Regions from separate parts of the Sodalis sp. RH20 genome, predicted to be linked through region 4. Evidence: predicted binding sites of a transcription regulator. Region 4 holds the regulator's gene; each other region holds the start of a gene.

Region 1 (5,868 bases), 490 kb from region 4:
GGCAGGCTTGCTTCCTGCCGTTTGCCGGCGCGCGGGCTAGTGTAACAAACCCAGGGCCTGATCGAGTACTTTCGCGCCGTTTAAAGTGCCATAGGCCACCGAATCGATTACCGCGATGGGGATCTGGTATTCATCGGTCAGCTTTTTGTTTTCCGCCAGCTTAAAACGCACCTGCGGCCCCAGCAACACGACCAGGATATCGTTGCCGAACGTTTGCAGCTCATCGCGCAGGTTTTGTTCGGGGATGGCGTAAATCTTGTATTCCAGGGAGCGGCTGGCCGCTTCCTTTTCCATTTTGGTCACCACCAGCGAGGTGGACATGCCCGCGGAACAGGCCAGGACGATACGTTTCATAGGTATTCCTCTTATTTATCTTCGTCATCGAGCGTTAACGCCAGGGTGCGGGTAGCGCTTAAGCGGGCGAACCAGGCGGCGGATTTTTTCGGCTGCCGGCGCAACTGTTGCTGCAGGTCGATTTCAATCAGACCATAGCGGTTTTTAAACGCGTTCATCGGCGAAACATTATCGGTAAACGCCCAGAGCATATAACCCAGGCAGCGCGCGCCCTCCTCCCGGGCTTTTAACGCCCAGTACAGATGTTCGGCGATAAAGTCGATGCGGTAATCATCCTGGATCACGCCGGCGGGGTCTTTAAAGCGTTCCTCATGTTCAACGCCCATGCCGTTTTCGGCGATAAACCAGGGCATATCCGGATAATCGCGGTTCATCCGCTGCGCCATGTCATAGACAATCCGGGGATGGATTTCCCAGCCGCGCGAGGGATTCATCCGCCGTCCCGGCAGCTCGAACGGCTCATAATAATATGCCGGATGGAACGGGGTATTGTCATTCCACTGGCGGCTGGGGGCCTTGACCCGATGGGGATAATAAAGATTAATCCCCACCTCATGCACCGGATAACGGCGGATAATATCCAGTTCCTGCGCGTCGTACTGCCACTCGACCCCATGGCGGCGCAGCAGTTCCATTAACTCCGGTGGATAGACGCCCAGCAGCAGCGGATCGAGGAATACCCGGTTATAAAACAGATCGTAGAGATGCGCCGCCCGCTGGTCATGGGGAGCGCTGGAACGGGCATAGGTCACCTCCGGATTAAGGATAACCCCGAGCGATCCGCCGCCGCGCCGGTAGCCTTGTTCTTCAAACAACTGTACCAGCCGGGCGGTGGCGAGGATTTTATGATGGTTCCACTGCATCCATTTATGGGTATTCTGTTCATAGGGATAACGCAGGGCATCCAGGTAAACCCGGGTCTGCACCACGATCGGCTCGTTAAAGGAAAACCAGCGCTTCACCTTGCCGGCATAACGCGCGAACACTTTTTCCGCGTAACGGACAAACAGTTCCACCACCCGCTTCGACTGCCAGCCGCCATAGTGTTCCAACAGGCAGGCCGGCAGTTCGTAATGCTCCAGGCAGATCATCGGCTCAATACCCTGCCTGATCATCACATCAAGAAAATTATCGATATAGGCCGCATAGTCTTCATCGACAATCACCTGCTCGTGATCCACCAGGAAACGCGACCAGTTGATCGAGGTGCGGTAATGCGTCAGCCCGGCCTGCTTCATCAGCGCCACGTCTTCGGCGTAGCGATGGATAAAATCGGTGGCCACCGCCGGACCATAGCCGTTATGCCAGACGTGGCGGTCCTGCTGGTACCACAGGTCGAGATAAGAATCCTGGCCCGGCTTCTTGCCGCTCCAGCCCTCGGTTTGCCAGGCGGACGCCGCGGCGCCCAGGATAAAATCCGCCGGGATGGCGATGCTAACCTTGCTCATGTCCGTCCTCACGATGACTTAAGGGTTTGCGCGCGGGATGCTTCGCTCATTTCCGCCGCCAGCTGCGCCTGGTCCGCGCGGCGCGACGCCACCTGGACAAAAGGCAGATAGATCAGGAACGACACCACGATGCAGCACAGCTGCGTAATCACCGCGCCCATCGATCCGGCGGTGGACAGCCAGGCGTTAATCAGCGGCGGCGTGGTCCAGGGCACCATCACCACCGCCTTGTCGGCAAAACCCAGGCTGGTGGCGAAATAGCCGATGGTGCCGGTGACCAGCGGCGTAATAATAAAAGGAATGGCCAGGATCGGATTAAGCATGATCGGCATGCCGAAGATCACCGGTTCGTTAATATTAAACACCGAGGGGCCAAGGGATAATTTAGCGATTTCTTTCATCTCCTTGCGCTTGGACGTAAACAATACCGCCATTAATAAACCGATGGTCAGGCCGGAACCGCCGATGCTCATATACACATCCCAAAACGGCATGGTAATGATATTGGGAATATCCTTGCCCTGTTCAAACGCGGTCATATTGACGGTAATGGCGCCGAGCAATAAAGGTTCGCGAATCGGCTTAATCATTTGGTTGCCGTGAATGCCGATGACCCAGAACATCTGGGCGACGAACATCAGCACCAGGATGCCCGGCAGGCTTTGCACCACCGATTCCAGCGGCTGCTGTACCACCTTATATACCGCATCGTACAGATACATGCCGGTCACGCGCTGGAAGACGAACCCAAAGGTCGCCAGCAGCAGCACGGTGATAATGGCCGGGATCAGGGCGGTAAAAGACGCGGACACATTGGGCGGCACGGTATCCGGCATCTTGATGCGGAATTTATCCACCTTTTCCAGGCGCGAATAAACCTCCACCGATAAAATCGCCATAAACATGCCGAGGAACAGGCTCTTGGTATCCGAAAACTGCCGCGCCAGCACGTCCTTGACCACCATCATCTGGTCGCCGACCATTAACTGCAGCGTGGTCGGCGTGACGGCGATAAAACAAATTACCGCCAGCAGCCCGGGAAATAAGGTGCGTGACCCATTAAGCCGGCCCAGCTCGATACCGATTAGGAATACCGCGCCGATGGTTAAAAAATTCAGGGTGGCGTAGTTAATACTGCTCATAATAGGCTTGAGCGTCGCCAGCGGCGCGAAGAAACTAAAACTGGCGAGGCCGTTAACCGGATCGAGCACCATATTGGAGATCAACACCGAAAACGCGCCGACAATGATGACCGGCATTAAGGTAATAAATGCCGCCTTGATCGCCATAATATAGCGAAAGCTATTAAATTTAGTGGCAAACGATCCCAGAGAATCGATCATACGATCCTTAAATGACATGACACCACCTCATCATCAGTGAGTTAAGCCTATTGATATGCACGTTTGCCGGTAGCCGGCAGGTTTTATTGTGGGTTTGGCATACCAAAAACTAGCGTAACTGAATTTATTTTCTGTGATCATGCTCTCACAAGCCAACATTGGAATTCCAATATGATGAAATTACCAAATTTGGTATACCAATAGAGGTGGCGAATGGAAGATTTTGAACAAACCGTAATGGAATTGCTGATTAACGCCGGCGAAGCCCGTTCCGAGAGCATGAGCGCCATCCAGTCGGCGCGGGAACGCAACTGGGACGAGGCGCGGGAGAGGATGGACGCGGCGCGCCAGGCCTCGCGCCGCGCCCACGCCATCCAGACGCGGCTTATCGGGCTGGATGAGGGGACGGGCAAGGTGCCGGTCAATTTAATCATGGTCCACGCGCAGGATCATTTGATGACCGCCATGCTGTGCCAGGATCTGGCGCAGGAATTTATCCTGATGCGCCGCGAGCTGGCGGACCTGGCCGCGCGCTGATCCGCACGGGCCTTAAGCCGCGCCGGCGGCGAATGGCCGGCGCGGCCTGAAGCCCGCGGCCATGTCGGTGCAGAACGGTGTTTTAATTTTTAACACTCTTTTAGCGGCCAACCGTTGGCTTCGCTGCGGGGGGAGGATATGATGCGAATCACCACTTTCTTTTAACATATAAACTACCATGTCGTTTCATTCTCCTAAAGAAGTCGCAGCAATCGCTGTGCAAACGGGCGCCACCAAAAGCCGCGCGCCGCTCCCCTATTTACTGGTGCTCGGCTGTCTGGCCGGTGCGTATATCGCGATAGGTTTTATGCTGGATATCCATGTGACCGCCAGCCTGCCCGCCGACTGGGGGTCGTTCGGCGTCTTTTTAGGGGCGGCGGTGTTCCCGGTGGGGCTGGTGCTGACGCTTATCGCCGGAGGAGAACTCCTGACCGGCAATATGATGACGCTGCCTATTGCCTGGCTGGCGCGGCAAATCTCTTTTATGTCGCTGATGCGCAACTGGTTCTGGATTACCGTCGCCAACTTCGCCGGCAGCATTTTGATTGCGTGGTTTTTCGGCCACGTGCTCGGCCTGACCGAAGGCGCGTTCCTGGCCAAAACCGCGGCCACCGCCCAGGCAAAGATTTCCGCCGATTTCCTGCACGCCTTTATTTCCGGCATCGGCTGCAACTGGCTGGTGAGCCTGGCGGTATGGCTGGCATACAGCGGCAAGGATGTGGCCAGTAAGATCCTGGGTATCTGGTTTCCGATCATGGCGTTTGTCGATCTCGGCTTCCAGCACGTGGTGGCCAATATGTTCGTGATTCCGGCGGCGATTTTTGCCGGGCAGGCGACCTGGGCGCAGTACTGGGGCAACTTCCCCGGCGTGTTCCTGGGCAACGCCGCCGGCGGCGCCATCTTTGTCGCGCTGGTCTATTATATTGCCTATCGCCCCATGGCGTCCGACACCGCGGCCGCGGCGCCGTTGCCGGCGGCCGGGCGCAGCAAAGCCTGAGTTCCCGGGTACCGCCGCGCCGCCGGCGAAGACCCCGCCGTTTTGGGTTACAAGCGTTCCAGCGCCAGCAGCTCGTCCAGCGTCTGGCGGCGGCGGATCAGGCGCGGGCGGCCCTGCGTGAACAAGACTTCGGGCAGCAGCGGGCGGGTATTGTAATTGGACGACATTGAGGCGCCGTAGGCGCCGGTATCATGGAACACCAGGTAATCCCCCACCCGGGCGGCGGGCAATGGCCGCGGCTCGATGCCGCCGCCGGCCAGCTGGGTAAACACATCCCCCGATTCGCACAGCGGGCCGCCCACCACCGTCGCTATTTCCGCCCGGCCGTCCGGCTCGCCGCCGTCGGCCGGGATCAGCGAAATATGGTGATAGCTGCCGTACATCGCCGGGCGCATCAGATCGTTGAAACCGGCGTCCACCAGCACGAAATGGCGACTGCCCATCTCCTTGACCGCCTGCACCTGCGCCACCAGCGCGCCGGATTCCGCCACCAGGAAACGCCCCGGCTCGATTTCCAGCGTCACCGGATGGCCCAGATGGTCGCTGATTTCACGGCGCGCGGCATCCCACAGGCCAAAGTAATGCCCGGTGTTGATCGCCTCCTCGCCAAACCGGTACGGCACCGACAGCCCGCCGCCGGCGGAAATGGCGTGGACATCCTGGCCGGAGGCGATAACTTCCCGCACCATCGCCGCGCAGACCTGGCGCAAATGGTCATAATCTACGCCAGATCCGATATGCATATGCAGGCCGACGAGCTTTAAGCCGTAGCGCCGGATTTGCGCGATGGCCAGCGGCAGGTCGGCATACCAGATCCCGTGCTTGCTGTTTTCGCCGCCGGTATTGGTTTTCTGGCTATGGCCGTGGCCGAAGCCGGGGTTAATGCGCAGCCATACCGCATGCCCGGGCGAATGCCGCCCCAGTTGTTCCAGCATATCCACCGAACCGGCGTTGACCGGGATGGCGAGCTCCACCACCCGCTGCAGGGTCGGGCGGTCAAAGACATCGGCGGTGAACACCATATCAGCCGGCTGTTGTCCCGGGCGGTAGCCCGCCGCCAGCGCCCGCTCGATTTCACCCAGGGACACGGCATCGACCTTTACCCCCTGCTCGCGCATCAGGCTCAGGATATGGATGTTGGAGCAGGCCTTCTGGGCAAAACGAATGACGTCGAACTGCCGCAGCTGGC
Region 2 (5,868 bases), 1.1 Mb from region 4:
CCATCACCATTCGCCTTGGTCGCCATGCGTGCGTCGTTAGAGTTTTCATCATTGGCACCTTGGTATTGCACCGCAAATTTCAATCCATCGGCCAGACCGAAAAAATTGTTATTACGATAGGTCAAGAGGCCGGTTGAACGACCGCTCATAAAACTGTCTGAATAACTGTAGGTCAAATCGTCAAATATCGCCGCAATATCTGTGATGGAAGCGACGTCATACAGCACCCCCCAATTCCGTCCATAATCCAGAGAGCCAAAATTGCTCCATTTCAGGCCAGCAAAGCCCAGGCGGGTTTTATTGCCCGATAAGGCGTCACTGCCGCCCTCGGTGTGATTGGTCTGAACATTATATTCCCATTGACCATAACCAGTAAGCTGGTCATTAATCTGGGTCTGCCCTTTGAATCCGAAGCGGATATAACTGTTATCACCATCGCTGCCAGTGTAATTACTAAAATAATGCCGCGCTTGCACACTGCCGTAAAAATCGAGCTTGTTAGCATCCTTATTATAAATTTCCGCTGCCGACAGATAAGGCGCGGCGAGAATAATCACAGTTGCTGCCATTGTTTTATTCATTGTTTATTTTCTCATATAATGATTATTGGAGTTGCTGCGTTTTAAAACAATAGTTCCCCTGAGAGGGAGAAATTAACGTTCTCCCCCTTCGCATCATGCTGCTTGAACTTAAGGTGGCGCGTTAAACCGCCGCGCTAACGGTAAAGAATGAAAAATTGGCCGTGCCGGCCTGGCCGTCTCCTTTATTGCGCGCCACGGCAAACAAACCGGCTTTTGCTCCTACCCATTTCCCCGGACCGGCGGCAAATGCGGTGGGCAGCAAGGTAAAAGCCTGGCCATCAGCGCCGTAGGAAAACGTACAGATGGCATCCCGCCTGACGGTAATGCGCAAATAGAGCGGCGTGGCGTCCGGCCAGGGTACCAGGTCGCGCTTGGAGATATTGACCTCGCCGCCATCGCCCCGCCAGCCTGTATCCCAGGTCAGGCAATACCGGCCTTGGGACCGCTGCACACTGAGGGCGGCGTAACGTTCGCCATAGATAATAATGCCGGCCTGCTCGCCGTCATGGCGTAGGTCCGCCGTCATGCGGGTGGTAAGGGTAAATTCCCGGGCGGGGAATTTCTGCAGCAAGAGATTGGCAGCATCATAGAGCGAAGGCTGGCCGTCGCGCAGCGGCAGGTGTTCGCAGGCTAAGTGGAGGCCCCGGTTATCCAGGCTCGCCCAGTAGGGCTGGGGATTGGCCTGCCACTGCCATTGCAAGCCCGGACGGGCCGATAAGAAATCATCCGACGTGCGCGGTTCACAGGGCGCGCGGGAAAGAGCGGTTGCAGGTTTTACCCAACGTTCCACGGGTTCGCCGCAGGCGATCACCGGCCAGTCATCCACCCAGCGCAGGGGTTGCAGATGAACCAGGCGGCCATAGGTCCCGGCGTCCTGAAAATGCATAAACCAGCTTTCGCCATTATCAAGCTCCACCCAGCCGCCCTGATGCGGACCGTTGACTGCGGTATTGCCCTGGCTCAAGATTTTTCTTGCTTCATAAGGACCCTGGATGCTGCGCGCGCGCAGCACCGCCTGCCAGCCGGTGGCCACGCCGCCGGCCGGGGCGAAGATATAATACCAGCCGTGGCGCTTGTACAGTTTAGGCCCTTCAAGGGTCGGCAAGTCGGCGCTGCCGTCATAAAGCGCTTGTCCTTCGTCCAGCAGGGTCTGGCCATCCGGCGACATGGCGCACAGCTGCAGCCGATGTTTTATGCCGCTACGGCTATAAGCAAAGGCATGAACCAACCATGCCCGGCCGTCGTCGTCCCAGAAGGGGCAGGGATCGATCCAGCCTTTAGCCTGTTTCAGACAGTGCGGCGCTGACCATTCTCCCAGCGGGTCGGTTGTTCGGCACATAAAAATGCCCTCGTCAGGTGTGCTGAAAAACACCCAAAACAGGCCGGCGTGATAGCGGATGCTGGGCGCCCAAACTCCTTTCCCCGGCTGAAAGGCGTCATACCCCGGCAATGCCAGGCACGGTAATACATGGTTAACGATTTGCCAGTTGACCAGGTCGGTGGAGTGCAGGATCGGCAGCCCGGGCATATGATTAAAACTGGAGGCCACCAGATAAAAATCATCTCCGACGCGTACAATGTCCGGGTCCGAATAATCGGCATGTAGCACTGGATTCTGATAAGTTCCGTCACCCCGATCGGGGCGCCACGGGGAAAGCTCATTGTCATGCATGATTAATGTCCTTTGACGAAGATAAATGTCGCCGCGACGCAGTACCGCCCATTAAAGGCGATTCGCCAGCGGCTCGTCACCGGTAATAATGATATCGCCGGCCGCGGCCTGCGGTATCAGCTGGCGCTGCGCCAGGTCCGCCTGGATATTTGCCATGGTTTTATCATCGAGCTTATAGAAACGGGTCAGCCAATATAAGACCAGGTAAGACAGGCTGGGGCCGACGGTCAGCAAACCGATGATGCCGGTGGTGGCCAGAGCGCTTTGTGTCGTCGATCCGGCCTGGTAGCCAAACCAACCCAGGGAAAATCCCACCAGCGCGCCCGCCACCGCCATGCCCAGTTTCAGCGCGAACAAATTGCCGGAGAAAGAAAGGGCGGTTATGCGCCGGCCGGTTTTCCATTCACCGTAATCCGCGGCATTGGCCATCATATTCCATTTAAAGGGCTGATACATTTGATGGAAAAAGCCAATCAGGAAATAAAGCGGGAACACGACGCTTAGCCATTTCGGCGGCATAAAGAACATAATCACGCCGGTGAGAACCAACAGTAAATTAATGTTTTTAAACATGCTGACCGCATTAAAGCGTTTAGCGAAAAAGCCGGCTGCCATTGCGCCGAGAATGGTGCCTACGACGCTGGTGGTAATAAACGCCGTTTTCATCGCCGTGCCTGTCAGGTCGGAATGCTGCGGATCAAGCATTAGGTAAGTGGCGTAATAGAGCGTGGCGGCGCTGCGCATGACGCCGGCCATGCTGGAAAAGAACGTGATGATGGCCACGATGCGCCACTGATCGTTGGATAGCAGATTTTTTAGATCGCTTAATACGGTTTCATTGCCGCGTGCCTGCGGGTTGATTTGTTCCTGGGTAGTAAAAAAACAGATAAACAGCATAATGACCGCGAGGACACCCATGACCGCCATCGTACATTGATAGCCCAGTTGTTTATTTCCTTTGCCGAACCAGTCCACCAGCCATAATGTGCCGATGGAAACCACCAAACCCGCCGCCGATGAAATGGTAAAACGATAGGATTGGGCGGAAAGGCGATCTTTTTCATCCGAAGTGATGACCCCGCCGAGAGAGCAATAAGGAATATTGATAAAGGTATAGAACAGCATTAACAGCGTATAGGTAATATAGGCATAGACTAGTTTGCCGGTGCCGGTGAGTTCGGGCGTGGTAAAAGTGAGCACCGCAATAACGGCATATGGAACGGCAAACCATACCAGCCAGGGCCGGAAATGTCCCCATCGGGTGCGTACCCGATCCGCTAATAAGCCTGTCAGCGGATCCGATACTGCATCTAAAATACGGGTTACCAGGAACATAATGCCGACCGCGGCCGCTGATATACCATATATATCCGTGTAAAAATAAGTCAGAAACATGGTTACCGACGAATAAACGATGCCACATGCGGCATCTCCCATGCCAAAACCCATTTTTTGCCAAACCGTGAGTTTTTTTATTCTTATCATCATTCATCTCCAGTTAAATGAAAAATCATCTTTTTAGCGCCGCCATTTTATGGATTATTAACAACTGCAACTATTGTAAATTTATGTATGAGCATTATGATTTTTGTTAAATGAGATTATTATCACAAATCGCATGCATCCAGGTAGGTGCGATTTTATGAAAATTAATAAAATAAAATATTAAAAATCAATACGTTATGATTATTCTTGCGGTTATAGTTATTGGTCCTTTAACTTTTGGAGAAAAATCATCCCACGGGTAGAATCAACATTCTATGGACGCTTAAATGTGATATTGATCACACTATAAAGGAGGATTACGCACAAGATATCATACCAATTGTAAAAGCATTCATTTCTCAGAGGTGTAATAGGTATAACAACAGTCGCCATTTTAACCGCCTGCGCCCGGCGTAAAACCGGTCCCCGGCAGAATGGGTATGAGTTTTGGGTGGGGTTTTAATCATGGATTCATCCGCAGGATAATTTCTATTTTGGTAAATATCATTCACCCAGAGAAATATCAGTATTCATTTAACCGGGTGAATATAATATCTTCTTTTACCGAAGTGGATTTATATTTCACGCCCCTTTAACACTTTACGCAGCCAAAAACGATTGGGACTTAATGCCGCCGACTGTGCCAGGTTTAGCGGCAGTGGCTCGCCGAATATCTGGCCGGCCAGGATCTCTGCCGCCAAGGGGGCGGTGCATAAACCGCGCGACCCCAGGCCGCCCAGCATAAACAGATTGGCATACACCGGCGCGTCCGCCACCGCCTCGCCGGCCAGCAGGCGTCCGGGCAGATCGCCATACGCGCGTTGGGTGGCGGCAAAATCCGGCACGCCGCCCAGCATGGGCAGATGATCCCTGGCGCTGCTGCGTATGCTGGCGCGTGCCTCGCCGGCGCTGACATCAACGCACTGTGCCCAGGATTGCCCGGGCAGGCAGGCGATTAACCGGTCGCGGTTGGCCCGCTGCTCATCGGGGCGGTAAGTCATGTCCTCGTCGTCGCGCCGGGCGCTGGCGCCCAGGCAGTGGGTGCGAAAGCCGGGGCTTGCGGGCGTCAGGTAACCGTCATAACACAGCACCTGCTTCAAGGTCCGCAGTGCCGGCTGGTCGGGAACATAGCTGACCTGCCCGCGCACGCTGGTCAACGGCAGCGGGGCGGTAATCGGCCATTGCAGCATGCGGTGCCCGGCGGCCAGCACCACCGTGGCATGGCGGGCCTGGCGCCCCGCGCCGAAATCCAGCAACCAATCGTCCGCGCCGGCGTTTAATCCCCGCACCTCATGGCCGTAGTGCACCGCCATGCCGCGGGACTGCGCGCGCGCGATGATGCCGGCGGTGAATTGGGCGGGGTTGAGCCAGCCTCCCAGCGGATAGGTGACCCCGCCGCTGCCGGTGGCAAGCCCGGTCAGCGCGGGCATGTCTTCGCAGGCCACCGCGCTGATGAGCTGCGCGGGCCAGTCCGTGGCCAGGATTTGCCGCAGCTTGCGCCGGGATCGGTCGTCATAGGCCAGTTGCGTGACGCCGCACCACTGGTGCTCAAAGATGACCCCCTGGCGTGCGCACTCCTGGTAATAGTGGTGCGCGAAAGGAAAAGCGATGGCAAAAAACTGCGCCAGCTCGTCATCCTCATTATTCAGCAGTGGATATAAGGCGCCCTGGCGATTGCCTGACGCCCCCTGGGCCGGGCCGCTATCGGCGCAATAAAGAGTCACCCGCGACCCGCGGCGCTGCAGGGCCTCCGCCGCCAGGGCGCCGGCAATTCCCCCGCCGATAATCGCCACCTCAAGCGGGTCGCGCGCGGGGCGCCGGACGTACCAGGGCGCGCGCGGCGCTGTCGCCAGCGGCGCGGCCAGGCTGCCGGCCAGCATTTCCCGCTTGCGGCCGAAACCCGGCGGCTTAAGGACGGTAAATCCCGCCTGGCGCAGGCCGCGCCGCACAAATCCCGCGGCGGTAAAGGTGGCGAAGGTCCCCTGCGGCGCGGCGAATCGCGCCATGGCGTGAAACAAGGCTTCGCTCCACATGCCGGCGTTTTTCGCCGGGGCGAAGCCGTCCAGGAACCACGCATCCACCCGGCCGGACAGGCTGTCGTCCAGAAGCGGCAGCAACGCGTTGATCTCG
Region 3 (5,868 bases), 480 kb from region 4:
AATTTACCGATAAAGCCGCGTCCGATATTACCTGCTCCGAAATGTAATGCTTTCATAGATTTAACCTTGGATTCTCTTAGTTAAAAAGGGGCCAACGCAGGCCCCCTCTCAAATACAACCGTTTCCATCGCCCGCGCTGTGGTTAGGCCGTTTTGCCGCCTTTGAGCAGCTCAAGCACTTCATCTACGTCGGTGGTGTTGATCAGGCGTTGGATAACCGCATCGTCGTCCAGCGCGTTGGTCAGGCTGGTAATGACCTGGATGTGCTCGTTATTGCGCGCGGCGATACCAATCACCAGACGGGCAATATCGTCTTCCTCATCACCGAAACGCACGCCCGCCGGATACTGGCAGAATACCACGCCGGTGCGCAGCACCTTATCCTTGGCCTCGATGGTGCCATGGGGAACCGCAATGGACTCGCCCAGGTAGGTGGAGGTCAGCTTTTCACGATCCAGCATCGCTTCCACATACTCCGGCAGCACGTAACCGCCGTTGACCAGTTGCTCACCGGCAAAACGGATTGCCTGTTCCTTATTGTCGGCCTGACGTCCGAGGAAGATATTGGCCGCGGTCAGGCGGAACAGGTTCTGCTCGCTGTCTTCGAAGCTGTCGTCCAGGGTGGTGATGACTTTATTCTGATTGGTTTCGGTCTTTTGCACCGCAACCAGACGCGCCACCAGATCGGTATACAGCCCGCTGTCCAGGAAGTTGGTCAGCGAGATATGCTGCGCCTGCGGGGCGTGGCGCATGGCCCGCTCGGTCAGGTCGCGGTGGGTGATCACCAGGTCAACATCCTCAGGCAGGCTGTTGATGGCCGTGTTGGTCACGCTGATATTGGTCAGCCCGGCTTCCTTGACTTTTTTACGCAGTACCCCGGCGCCCATGGCGCTGGAGCCCATGCCGGCATCGCAGGCCACGATGATTTTACGTACCGAAGCCAGGTCGCCGGTGGCGCCGGCGGTAACCGGCGCGGCCATGCCTTTGGACTGCGCTTTCATATCTTTTATACGACGGGTGGCGTCTTCAAGGTCGTCCCCTTCCTTGGCCTTCATGCTTTTCAGCAGGATCGAGGCGATAACGAAGGACACGGCAAACGCCGCGACTACCGCGGTAATATTGGCAAAATAGGCGCCTTTAGGCGTCATGGCCAGCACCGCCAGGATGGAACCCGGCGACGCGGGGGAAACCAGGCCGCCGTGCAGCACGCTCAGGGTAAACACGCCGGTCATGCCGCCGAGGATTACCGCTATCAGCAGACGCGGGTTCATCAGCACGTAAGGGAAATAGATTTCGTGGATACCACCCAGGAAATGGATGATGGCCGCGCCGCCGGCGGACTGTTTGGCGTTGCCGCGACCGAAAATCATGTAGGCAATCAGCACGCCCATGCCCGGACCCGGGTTGGCTTCAATCAGGAAGAAAATTGATTTGCCGGTGGCGGTAGCCTGCTGGATGCCCAACGGCGAGAAGATGCCGTGGTTGATGGCGTTATTCAGGAACAGGATTTTTGCCGGTTCGACAAAGATCGAGGCCAGCGGCAATAAATCGTGGCGTACCATCAGGTTCACGCCCGCCGCCAGGATATGGGACAGGATTTCAACCAGCGGCCCGATGGCCAGGAAGGCGATAATCGCCAGGATCATGCCGATGATGCCGGCGGAGAAGTTGTTGACCAACATCTCGAAGCCGCTTTTGATCTTGCCGTCCACCATACGGTCAAAACGTTTAATCGCCCAGCCGCCCAACGGACCGGCCAGCATGGCGCCGAGGAACATCGGCATATCCGCCCCGGCAATCACGCCCATGGTGGTAATGGCGCCCACCACGCCGCCGCGTTCGCCGCCGGCCAGCCGTCCGCCGGTATAACCGATCAGCAACGGCAGCAGGTAGGTGATCATCGGGCCGACTAATTTAGCCAGCGTCGCGTTGGGTGTCCACCCGGTGGGGATGAACAGCGCGGTGATAATCCCCCAGGCAATAAAGGCGCCGATATTCGGCATCACCATATTGCTCAGGAAACGGCCAAAATTTTGTACTCTGACCTTGATATCCGAAGAAGACATAAAAAACACCCCTATTGATACGCGCCGGACAATAAGGGCGCGTGAAAATTGTTGCGACAGTGTTGCATTCTCTGTCGGTAGTTCTATAAGCAGCGGGACTCTACCACGCTGCGTGCCGAATGCGTACTCAGCGGCGTAACTGTGACGAATATCACCATGTCACCCCCTGTTTATCCCCTATATCGGTGATATTCATCACAAATTCCGTATGAAAAAAAACCACAATTATAACTTCAGGGAGTTAACGGCGGGTAAATTGTGATAGAGATCACTCTTGCTTGCTGGGTATTTGTTTGATAAATGTGATTTGTATCACAAATTATTTATCATCCCAGCCGGGCATCGGCGAAGAGAGGGCGATAGCGGCTGATTTAGACGCTAAAAGGCGGAATTGCGTAGCTAAAGCTGTAAGAAAATTACCGCTGTAATACCTGCGTTTTCTCGCACGCACGACAGCCATCATGACGCGGATATGTTACAAAAAGGTGACCCGGCGGGCCACCTTGGTGTAACGCGGCGCGTCATTAGCGCAGGGCCGTCCCTGCGGCGGTCTGCGCCTGCATCAGCTGCTGGTGCTGGCTTTGCAGGCCGGCCATCAGCTCATTATATTGCGTCGCCTGCAGCCGGGTGGGAAAGGCCACCGACGTGGGGCTGTAGGTCACCTGGCTGCCCTGCATATTCAGGAAATTGCCCACCTGGATCAGGGTTTCCGCAAGCTGCGCCGCGCTGGTCACCACCGGCGTCACCTGCTGTGCCGGCTGAATCACCAGCTTGGTATAGGCCTGTTCGTATACCGCCTTCAGGTCGTCGGGCTGCTTTAGCGCGGCGCGGGAGTCATCCGCCTGTTTTTTCAGGCGTTCTATCTGCGGCCCCAGCAGATTCAGTGCCCCTGCGGACTGCTGCAAATCCACCCGGTGGGTAAGATAATCCTGCGGCACGCGGATCTGGCTGACCTGATCCAGCACCGGCAGCAGGCTGGCATTGACCGCCTGGGTATATTGCTGGGTAAAGGTCAGCAGGATCTGGTAGTCGGCCACATAGGTGCCGAACTGTTTTTTCTGATCGTCGGTCAGCGTCGGCAGGCGCTCGCCGCCCGGCAGCACGGTGGTTTGTAAAAACGCCATAAACGCCTTGCGCTGCTCCGGCTCCTTGTCGCCGCAGGCGGTAATCTGCAGCGCCAGCATCAATAGCACTGGAATCATCAGCGCATAGCGCAACTGCGCCAGTCTGTCCCTTAACATCATGACCAACTACTCCTGTAAAATAGCTCACCCCTTTCCCTGGTTACCCAATTAACGCGTCCTGTTTGCAGAGTAAGGATAGTCCACTTTGCGAGGAATAAATATGCTCAAAGCCCTACCGATGGTCTCATTTTTTTACAAAACCCGCGGCGCATCGAACCCATCCACGGCATCAAGGGTAAGGGAGGCACATCCGCTATTGCCATAGCGGTCCGTCAACCGCAACGGCAAGGCCGGAGGAATAAAGCCGTTGCCGGTCAGACTGAAGCCCCAAACGTTATCACCAGCCGGCGAGGGGCCGGCAGACGCATCGTAAACATCGGTCTCGATAATAAAATCAATAAGATTACTTTATTGCATCAGGTCACTTACCTCTATCATGTGATCATTTTAACGAAATGAAATGGCACGACAGCAGCTCTTTTATGATACTTAAATCATTAACGCGGATTTTCTTAGGTTTTATCAAGATGAAAACATGCTAATAAAACACCACATTTATAGTCATGCCGCGCACACAATTATTACTGTATATAAACGATGACTTGATTCAGATATTCCGTCGCTTTATTTAAGACTGAATTTCTTGGTCAAGTGAAAGCGCATGGGATCTTTGATTACGAAGGTATTCGGGGCGTCCCACTCCCATACGCGGCAAAAAATACCGTCAATAGTTTTATAACGCAATCCTTTGTCCTCCAAGTTTTTTAACAAGGTACGTATTGTAACCATTTCAAAATCTTGCGAGGCATGAGAACGCACGGTGATAATATCCACTTTATACTCACTTGCAAGGCGGGACGCAAAAAGATCGTCATCCTTAGGGAATCGCTCTAACCGGTAATTGTGCTGAAAATCACGGCGAGTGACCTCTGCGGGCGTAAAGCTATTGTCGGCTGCTTGCCGCAATCCCAACCTTAGCCTTCTTCCCTCTTTTATACCATACCTCACTTGAGTCCCTTGCGGCGGCGTGAAAAAACCCGCCTCTTGGTGATATTTTCCATGGGACGAAATAATAAGGCGTTCTGAATTTTCAGACCCTTTAAATAAATACAGATCGTCGCCCAACTCTATCCTGTTGCCAAGCGCGATATCTTCAAGACCTCCTCCCCTGGCGGTGTTAGCGCGTCTGGCCGCCAATTTGCCGACGCCCGCCCCCGCCCCCGCGCCTAATCCCAGAGCCAGCGATGCCCATCCCAGCGCCGCCGAGGCCTGCGGATTCTTTTCCTCCAGCGCGATGGAGGCAATGCCTGTCGCCGCCGCCGCCGCTTCAAGGGTAATCAAGACGCCCGCGACCAATGATAGTGAGGCGCCGCCGGTGGGGATGCTCAAGGCAAAGCCTACGACAGCCAAAACGATACCCAGAATGCCCTGCCAGCTGATATGGCCGCTCGGATCGGCGTTATTGACCGGGTCGCCGGCGCAATAGACATAGGCATTGATACCGCCCGCGCCGAACGGACTTAACGAATCCGGCGTATTAAAACGCATCAGCACCGGGTTATAAGCGCGATAGCCGTTGCCCAGGTGATAAGCGCCGCTCACCGGATCGGGACGCTCGCCGGTAAAACCGGGCAACGACGGGCGGAAGGCAGGACTAAAGCCCCAGGGGGTATAACGGACCAGCTCCGAGGTCTGATTTTCGGCCCGTGACCACAGCAGGCTGTTCTGATCATTGGTGGCCGTCAGTCGCAAGTTAGTACCGTCATGCACCGCTGCAGTGGCGCCGCCCAGTTTGGCTAGCCGCACCGGCCGCAACGCGCCGGGTTGCTGCTCGTTGACCCTCTCATCACTGCGGTAATAAAGCGCATGCGCGCCGCGCCCGGTTACCGATTGTCCGACCAATCGATTGAGGGCGTCATAGCCATAACCGCCGCCCGGAGCGGGGCCGCCCGTCACCGAAATCAAACGGCCCAGCGGGTCATAAGCAAGCCGGCGTCCGGCCTCGTCCAGCGTCATCTGGCCGTTGGCGTCATACGTCAGCGCTATCACGGCGGGATAATCCGGATGGCTGTGCTGCACCCGGCTGAGCTGAGTGGGATCGCTGGGGTTATTAAATTGAAACAGCGCATTGTCCACGCCGCCGGGAAACGTGGTGCCGCATTGGGTAATGTTGTCGATGGCGTCATAGACAAAGGTCTGTAACGAGATAGACTTGCCGTAGGGGTCTACCGGCGGCGCGGCGCCGGCGCAGGTATAGCGTTCCAGCCGGTTGCGGCTGTCGTAAAACCAGGCTTCCTGGCGCAGTATTACATTATTGTGCCGTGTTTCGCTGCTGCGCCGCTGGTCGTTGGCATACCAGGTCTGGCTTATGGTCAGCGTTTCGTTATTGGCCGCTGTGACCGAGCGGGCAATCTCGCGGTCAAACTGATCGTAGCCCAGCCTGATGGTGCAGCCATGCAGACCGCGTGGGTCGGCGGTGTGCCGCGTTTCCAGTCTGCCCAGCGCATCGTAGGTCAGTGTTATAACCATATCCGCATCGCTGACCCGAACCAGTTGCCCCACCGCATTATACTGATATTGGGTCTGCGTGCCGGTGACATCGGTATACTGCGTCTGGCT
Region 4 (5,868 bases):
CGGACCTGGCCCTGGCCCTGCAGCAGCAGGCCAAGGTTAAATCGCAGCTGGAAGAGGCGGAAATGGCGTGGCTGGACGCCCAGGAACAGTTGGAGACCCTGACCCGGGAGTTCGAGTCGCAATAAGCGCGTCAGCGCCAGATCAGCAATACGCAGGCCGCCGTCAGCAGGCCCATGGCGACGTTAAAAGCGATCCAGGCGCGTTTGCTGCGCAGCAGCCGGCCGATAAGGGTGCCGAAGCCGAGCCAGATAACGCCGGAGACGATATTGACGCTGACGATGCCGACGCTGATGGCGCCGACGGAGGTGATATAGGCGCTGCCGCTCAGGCTGAAGCTGGCCACCGCGCCCAGCGCCATCAGCCATGCCTTGGGATTAAGAAACTGCAGCAGGCCGCCCTGGTAGAAGGGAATGGGCCGGGGGGGCGGCGCGTCGGTTTCCAGTTTTTCATAGGCGGCGGTGGCTATTTTCCAGGCCAGCCACAGCAGGTAAAGGCTGCCCGCCACCTTCAGCATAAAATGCAGGGACGGATAGAGCGTGATCAGGCCGCCGATGCCGAAGGCCACCAGCAGCAGGATACATTGCATGCCGAGCATGATGCCGATCATCAGCGGCATTGAGCGCCAGAAGCCAAAATTGGCGCCCGAGGCGGTAAGCAGCATATTATTAGGGCCAGGGGTAATGGCGGCCACCCAGAGAAACCCCAGCATTGACAGAAAAAGACCCAGTTCCACGTTTTGGCGGCTCCCCGTAAAATAACGCGTATGAAGCTACCAGTGCGCACGGGGATGCACAAGGCATAACAGGTGAAATTTACTCAACACCTTGATTTATTGACTATCGGGACACAATATCGTGATTATTCCCTGGGAACAAATCGATCCTGACACGCTCTATAACCTGATCGAGTCCTTTGTACTGCGTGAGGGCACCGATTATGGCGAGCAGGAGAAATCACTGGCGCAAAAGGTCGAGGATGTAAAACGCCAGTTGATAAGCGGCGAGGCGGTGGTGGTCTGGTCGGAATTGCATGAAAATATCAATATCATGCCGCGCGGCCGGTTTAATGACCAGGCCGGAGATACGCCGGGCGAATAGCGAAGCCCCTGGCCCCTAAGCGCTAAATATGCTAACACTCACTTCTGGGCCTTGATGCCGGGCGCACTTCTTCACGCCGCAATTCAACCAAGCGTAGGGTTACCATGTCGACAAAACACCCCATTATTGCCGTTACCGGTTCCAGCGGTGCGGGCACCACCACCACCAGCCTGGCGTTTCGTAAAATATTCCAGCAGTTGAATATCCACGCCGCCGAACTGGAGGGTGACAGCTTTCATCACTTTACCCGGCCGGAAATGGATATGGCGATCCGCAAGGCGCGGGATTTAGGGCGCCATATCAGCTACTTTGGTCCGGACGCGAATAACTTTGGCCTGTTGGAGCATACGTTTCATCAGTATGGCGATACCGGCCGCGGCCAGTCGCGTAAATATCTGCATACGTATGACGAGGCGGTGCCGTATAACCAGATCCCCGGTACCTTTACGCCCTGGCAGGCGTTGCCGGAACCGACGGACGTGTTATTTTACGAGGGGCTGCACGGCGGCGTGGTAACCGATAGCCATGACGTGGCGAAGCACGTGGATTTGCTGGTGGGCGTGGTGCCCATCGTCAACCTGGAGTGGATCCAGAAACTGGTGCGCGATACCGGCGAGCGGGGGCATTCGCGCGAGGCGGTGATGGATTCGGTGGTGAGGTCGATGGAGGATTATATTAACTACATCACGCCGCAGTTTTCCCGCACCCATATCAATTTCCAGCGGGTGCCGACCGTCGACACGTCGAACCCTTTCGCCGCCAAGGCGATTCCCTCACTTGACGAAAGTTTTGTCGTTATTCATTTCCGTAGCCTGGCGCATATCGACCTGCCTTACCTGCTGGCGATGCTGCAAGGCTCCTTTATTTCCAATATTAATACGCTGGTGGTGCCCGGGGGCAAGATGGGGCTGGCGATGGAGCTGATAATGGGGCCGCTGGTACAGCAGTTGCTGGAAGGAAAGGAAATTAAGTAAACTCGAGGCATCGGGCGGGAACACCACGCCCGATTCGGCCCCATCGGCATGCTTTCCCTTGAACACGCCAGGATTCGCTGCGGTGTTGGCGGGCCTAGCATACCCTGGGGCGCTCGGTCGGGCGGGAACACCACGCCCGATTCGACCCCATCGGCATGCTCTCCCTTAAACACGCCAGGATTCGCTGCGGTGTTGGCGGGCCTAGCATACCGTGGGGCGCTCGGTCGGGCGGGAACACCACGCCCGATTCGACCCCATCGGCATGCTCTCCCTGGAACACGCCAGGATTCGCTGCGGTGTTGGCGGGCCTAGCATACCGTGGGGCGCTCGGTCGGGCGGGAACACCACGCCCGATTCGACCCCATCGGCATGCTCTCCCTTGAACACGCCGGGTTTGAGCGCGGTGTTGGCGGGCATACCGTGCCATGGGGCGCTCGGTCGGGCAGAGAAACCATGCCCGATTCGACCCCATTGGCGCGCTCTCCCTTGAACACGCCGGGTTTGAGCGCGGTGTTGGCGGGCATACCGTGCCATGGGGCGCTCGGTCGGGCAGAGAAACCATGCCCGATTCGACCCCATTGGCGCGCTCTCCCTTGAACACGCCGGGTTGGAGTGCGGTGACGGCGGGACGGTTAGGCGGCGGGGGCGTGGTGTTCGTCGCGCACTTCAAAGCTGTGGGTCATATTGACCGACGCGCCGAGCATCAGTGAGACCGAGCAGTATTTTTCCGCCGATAGCGTCACCGCCCGCTCCACCGCCTTGTCGGTCAGCCCGGCGCCGGTGACGATAAAATGCAGGTTGATATGGGTAAACAGGCGCGGCGCCTCGTCGCGGCGCTCGGAGGTGAGTTTGACCTCGCAGTCCCGGACGTCCTGCCGCGCTTTGTGTAAAATCGATACCACATCAATGGCGCTGCAGCCGCCGACCGACATCAATACCATTTCCATTGGGCTGGGCGCTTTTTCGCCCGCGTTCCCATCCATCAAAACCTGGTGGCCCGAGGCGGATTCGCCCATGAAAGACAACCCTTCTACCCATTTGACCCGTGCCTGCATTATGATACTCCTGATGAAAAGCTTTCCAGCAGACTACATTTTTGTTGGAAAACTGGCAATGTTACTGAACATACTTCATGCTGAAGCAAGACAACAGAAGACACTGCTTCAAACCTATGCTAAAAACAAGGCTGGATCGGCCTCATGATAATGAAAGGGCAAGAGATCGATCGGAACATCACATTACCAGACCCTAATAAGTTCCCTTACGTCGCTCCGTTTAAACGCGGAGTCAGAGTGAATAATACAAGCGCCGTAACAGGGAATACGATGTCCCGAACCTGGGATAGCGATGACAAAAGAGGATAACAGCGAATGGTTCTCGGCAAACCGCAAACAGACCCGACTCTCGAATGGTTCCTGTCTCATTGCCATATTCATAAGTATCCATCGAAGAGTACACTTATACATCAGGGTGAAAAGGCTGAAACGCTTTACTACATCGTTAAGGGCGCCGTGGCGGTGCTGATTAAGGATGAAGAAGGCAAAGAGATGATTCTCTCCTATCTTAACCAGGGAGATTTCATCGGTGAGCTCGGCCTATTCGAGGAAGGTCAGGAACGCAGTGCCTGGGTACGGGCGAAAACCGCCTGTGAAGTCGCCGAGATTTCGTATAAAAAATTCCGGCAGCTGATTCAGGTGAATCCGGATATCCTGATGCGCCTGTCGGCGCAAATGGCCAGTCGTTTACAGGTAACGTCGGAAAAAGTCGGCAACCTGGCATTCCTGGACGTTACCGGACGCATAGCGCAAACCCTGTTGAACCTGGCGAAACAACCCGACGCCATGACCCACCCCGACGGCATGCAGATAAAAATCACCCGTCAGGAAATCGGCCAGATTGTCGGCTGTTCCCGCGAGACGGTAGGACGTATTCTTAAAATGCTCGAAGATCAAAATCTTATATCCGCGCACGGTAAAACCATTGTTGTTTACGGCACGCGCTGATAGCCCCGTTATACAGGCGTGGTGCTTCGTACCACGCTTTTTTTGCTGACAGTATGTGGCGCCGGTTAATCTACCACCCTGAAGTAAACTATGCCCTGCGGCAAACCATCGTGCTATGCCTGCCGGTGGCCGCCGGCCTGTTATTCGGCAGCTTGCAAAACGGCCTGCTGTTTTCGTTGGTCCCTGCCTGCTGCAATATCGCCGGCCTCGATACCCTGCATAAACGGTTTTTCAAGCGCCTGGCCGTCGGCGGTGCGCTGTTCGCGCTGAGCAGCGTGCTGATCCAGGTGCTGTTGGCCGTGCCGGTGCCGTTGCCCTTGGTGATGCTCGGCCTGGCGCTGCTGTTCGGCGTTACCGGTGAAATCAGCCCGCTGCACGGCCGTTTATTGCCCGCCGCGCTTATCGCCGCCATCTTTACCCTGGGCCTGGCCGGCAATGTGCCGCCCGTCGTGCCGCCGCTGCTGTATATTGCCGGCACCGCCTGGTACGGACTGTTCAACGCCCTGTGGTTCCGGTTGTGGAAGGAGCAGCCGATGCGGGAATCTCTTAGCCTGCTGTATCGGGAGCTGGCGGATTATATCGAGGCGAAATATACCCTGCTGACACAGCATACCGATCCGGAAACCGCCCTGCCGCCGCTGTTTGCCCGCCAGCAGGCGGTGATTGATCTGATTGCCCAGGTATACCAGCAGCTTTATATGCTGTCGGCCAATGATCAGCTGCAGTACAAACGCCTGCTGCGTTCTTTCCAGGTGGCGCTGGATTTGCAGGAGCATATCGCCGTCAGCCTGCACCAGCCGGACGAAGTACAAAAACTGGTGGCGCAAAGCCACGCCGAGGCGGTTATCCGCTATAACGCCCGGTTGATTGCCGCGCGGTTGCGGGTACTGGCGGATGATATTCTCTATCACCGGCAGCCGGGGCGTTTTAACATGGCCACCGCGCTGTCGGCCCTGGAAAAAATTGCCGACCGGCATCCGGATAATCCGGTCGGACAGTTTTGTTATTACCATTTCAGCCGTATCGCCCGGCTGCTGCGTACCCAGCGCCCGCTTTACCGCCGCGACCTGATGGCCGACAACCAGCAGCGGCTGTCGTTTTGGCATGCGCTGGTCAGCTACTGTTCCTTTAAATCCATGGCGCTGCGCAGCGCGGCAAGGCTTGGGATTATGCTGGCCATCGGCAGCAGCCTGGGGCTGGTATTGGATCTCCCCAAACCCTACTGGATTTTAATGACGGTGATGTTTGTCAGCCAGAACGGCTATAACGCCACCCGGGTGCGGATCCAGCATCGGGCCCTGGGCACGTTGGCGGGGTTGGTGATTGCCGCCGGCACGCTGCAATTCAGGCTGAGCGACGGCACGGTATTGCTGTGCATGTTGTTCCTGACGCTGGCGTCTTACCTGGTGTTGCGCAAAAATTACGGCCTGGCGATGATCGGCATGACGGTGACCGCGGTGTATACGTTGCAGCTACTGTCGCTGAACGGCGCGCATTTCCTGGTGCCCAGGCTGGTGGATACGCTGATCGGCTGTATGCTGGCGTTCGGCGGCATGCTGTGGTTATGGCCGCAGTGGCAAAGCGGTATGCTGCGCAAAAACGCCCATCTGGCGCTGGAGCGGGACCAGGACGCGCTGCGACTGCTGCTGCAACCCGCCCCCGAGCCGGCGGCGCTGGCCTACGCGCGCATGAAGGTCAACCAGGCGCACAACGCGCTGTTTACGTCGCTTAGCCAGGCGATGCGGGAACCGGCGTTTAATTCGCGCTATCTGACCGATATGCGTTTATGGGTGA

The links. The regulator CRP, encoded in region 4, controls carbon source genes, mostly activating them, when cyclic AMP is high. The targets are predictions, from matches to a motif close to ATGTGANNNNNNTCACAT.
Region 1: a site for CRP is predicted at 3,277-3,294, ahead of ACL2XM_RS26835 (PTS sugar transporter subunit IIC). Genes of this name have one in related genera too.
Region 2: a site for CRP is predicted at 3,849-3,866, ahead of ACL2XM_RS02515 (glycoside-pentoside-hexuronide (GPH):cation symporter). Genes of this name have one in related genera too.
Region 3: a site for CRP is predicted at 2,322-2,339, ahead of ACL2XM_RS22355 (PTS mannitol transporter subunit IICBA). Genes of this name have one in related genera too.

The regions. Positions count from the first base shown of each region.
Region 1 is NZ_CP178733.1:5,865,297-5,871,164, reverse strand. It holds gene ACL2XM_RS26845 (PTS sugar transporter subunit IIB) at 37-354, opposite strand; gene ACL2XM_RS26840 (glycoside hydrolase family 1 protein) at 366-1,802, opposite strand; gene ACL2XM_RS26835 (PTS sugar transporter subunit IIC) at 1,811-3,163, opposite strand; gene ACL2XM_RS26830 (PTS lactose/cellobiose transporter subunit IIA) at 3,359-3,682, shown strand; gene ACL2XM_RS26825 (formate/nitrite transporter family protein) at 3,861-4,679, shown strand; gene lysA (diaminopimelate decarboxylase) at 4,727-5,868, opposite strand, start outside.
Region 2 is NZ_CP178733.1:519,690-525,557, forward strand. It holds gene ACL2XM_RS02505 (porin) at 1-581, opposite strand, end outside; gene ACL2XM_RS02510 (glycoside hydrolase 43 family protein) at 703-2,253, opposite strand; gene ACL2XM_RS02515 (glycoside-pentoside-hexuronide (GPH):cation symporter) at 2,305-3,738, opposite strand; gene mnmC (bifunctional tRNA (5-methylaminomethyl-2-thiouridine)(34)-methyltransferase MnmD/FAD-dependent 5-carboxymethylaminomethyl-2-thiouridine(34) oxidoreductase MnmC) at 4,314-5,868, opposite strand, start outside.
Region 3 is NZ_CP178733.1:4,903,708-4,909,575, reverse strand. It holds gene ACL2XM_RS22360 (mannitol-1-phosphate 5-dehydrogenase) at 1-56, opposite strand, end outside; gene ACL2XM_RS22355 (PTS mannitol transporter subunit IICBA) at 143-2,065, opposite strand; gene ACL2XM_RS22350 (DUF3053 domain-containing protein) at 2,590-3,306, opposite strand; gene ACL2XM_RS22345 (RHS repeat-associated core domain-containing protein) at 3,874-5,868, opposite strand, start outside.
Region 4 is NZ_CP178733.1:5,378,871-5,384,738, reverse strand. It holds gene ACL2XM_RS24465 (ABC transporter ATP-binding protein) at 1-125, shown strand, start outside; gene ACL2XM_RS24460 (LysE family translocator) at 131-733, opposite strand; gene ACL2XM_RS24455 (YheU family protein) at 855-1,097, shown strand; gene ACL2XM_RS24450 (phosphoribulokinase) at 1,202-2,071, shown strand; gene ACL2XM_RS24445 (OsmC family protein) at 2,704-3,126, opposite strand; gene ACL2XM_RS24440 (hypothetical protein) at 3,086-3,274, shown strand; gene crp (cAMP-activated global transcriptional regulator CRP) at 3,442-4,074, shown strand; gene ACL2XM_RS24430 (YccS/YhfK family putative transporter) at 4,128-5,868, shown strand, end outside.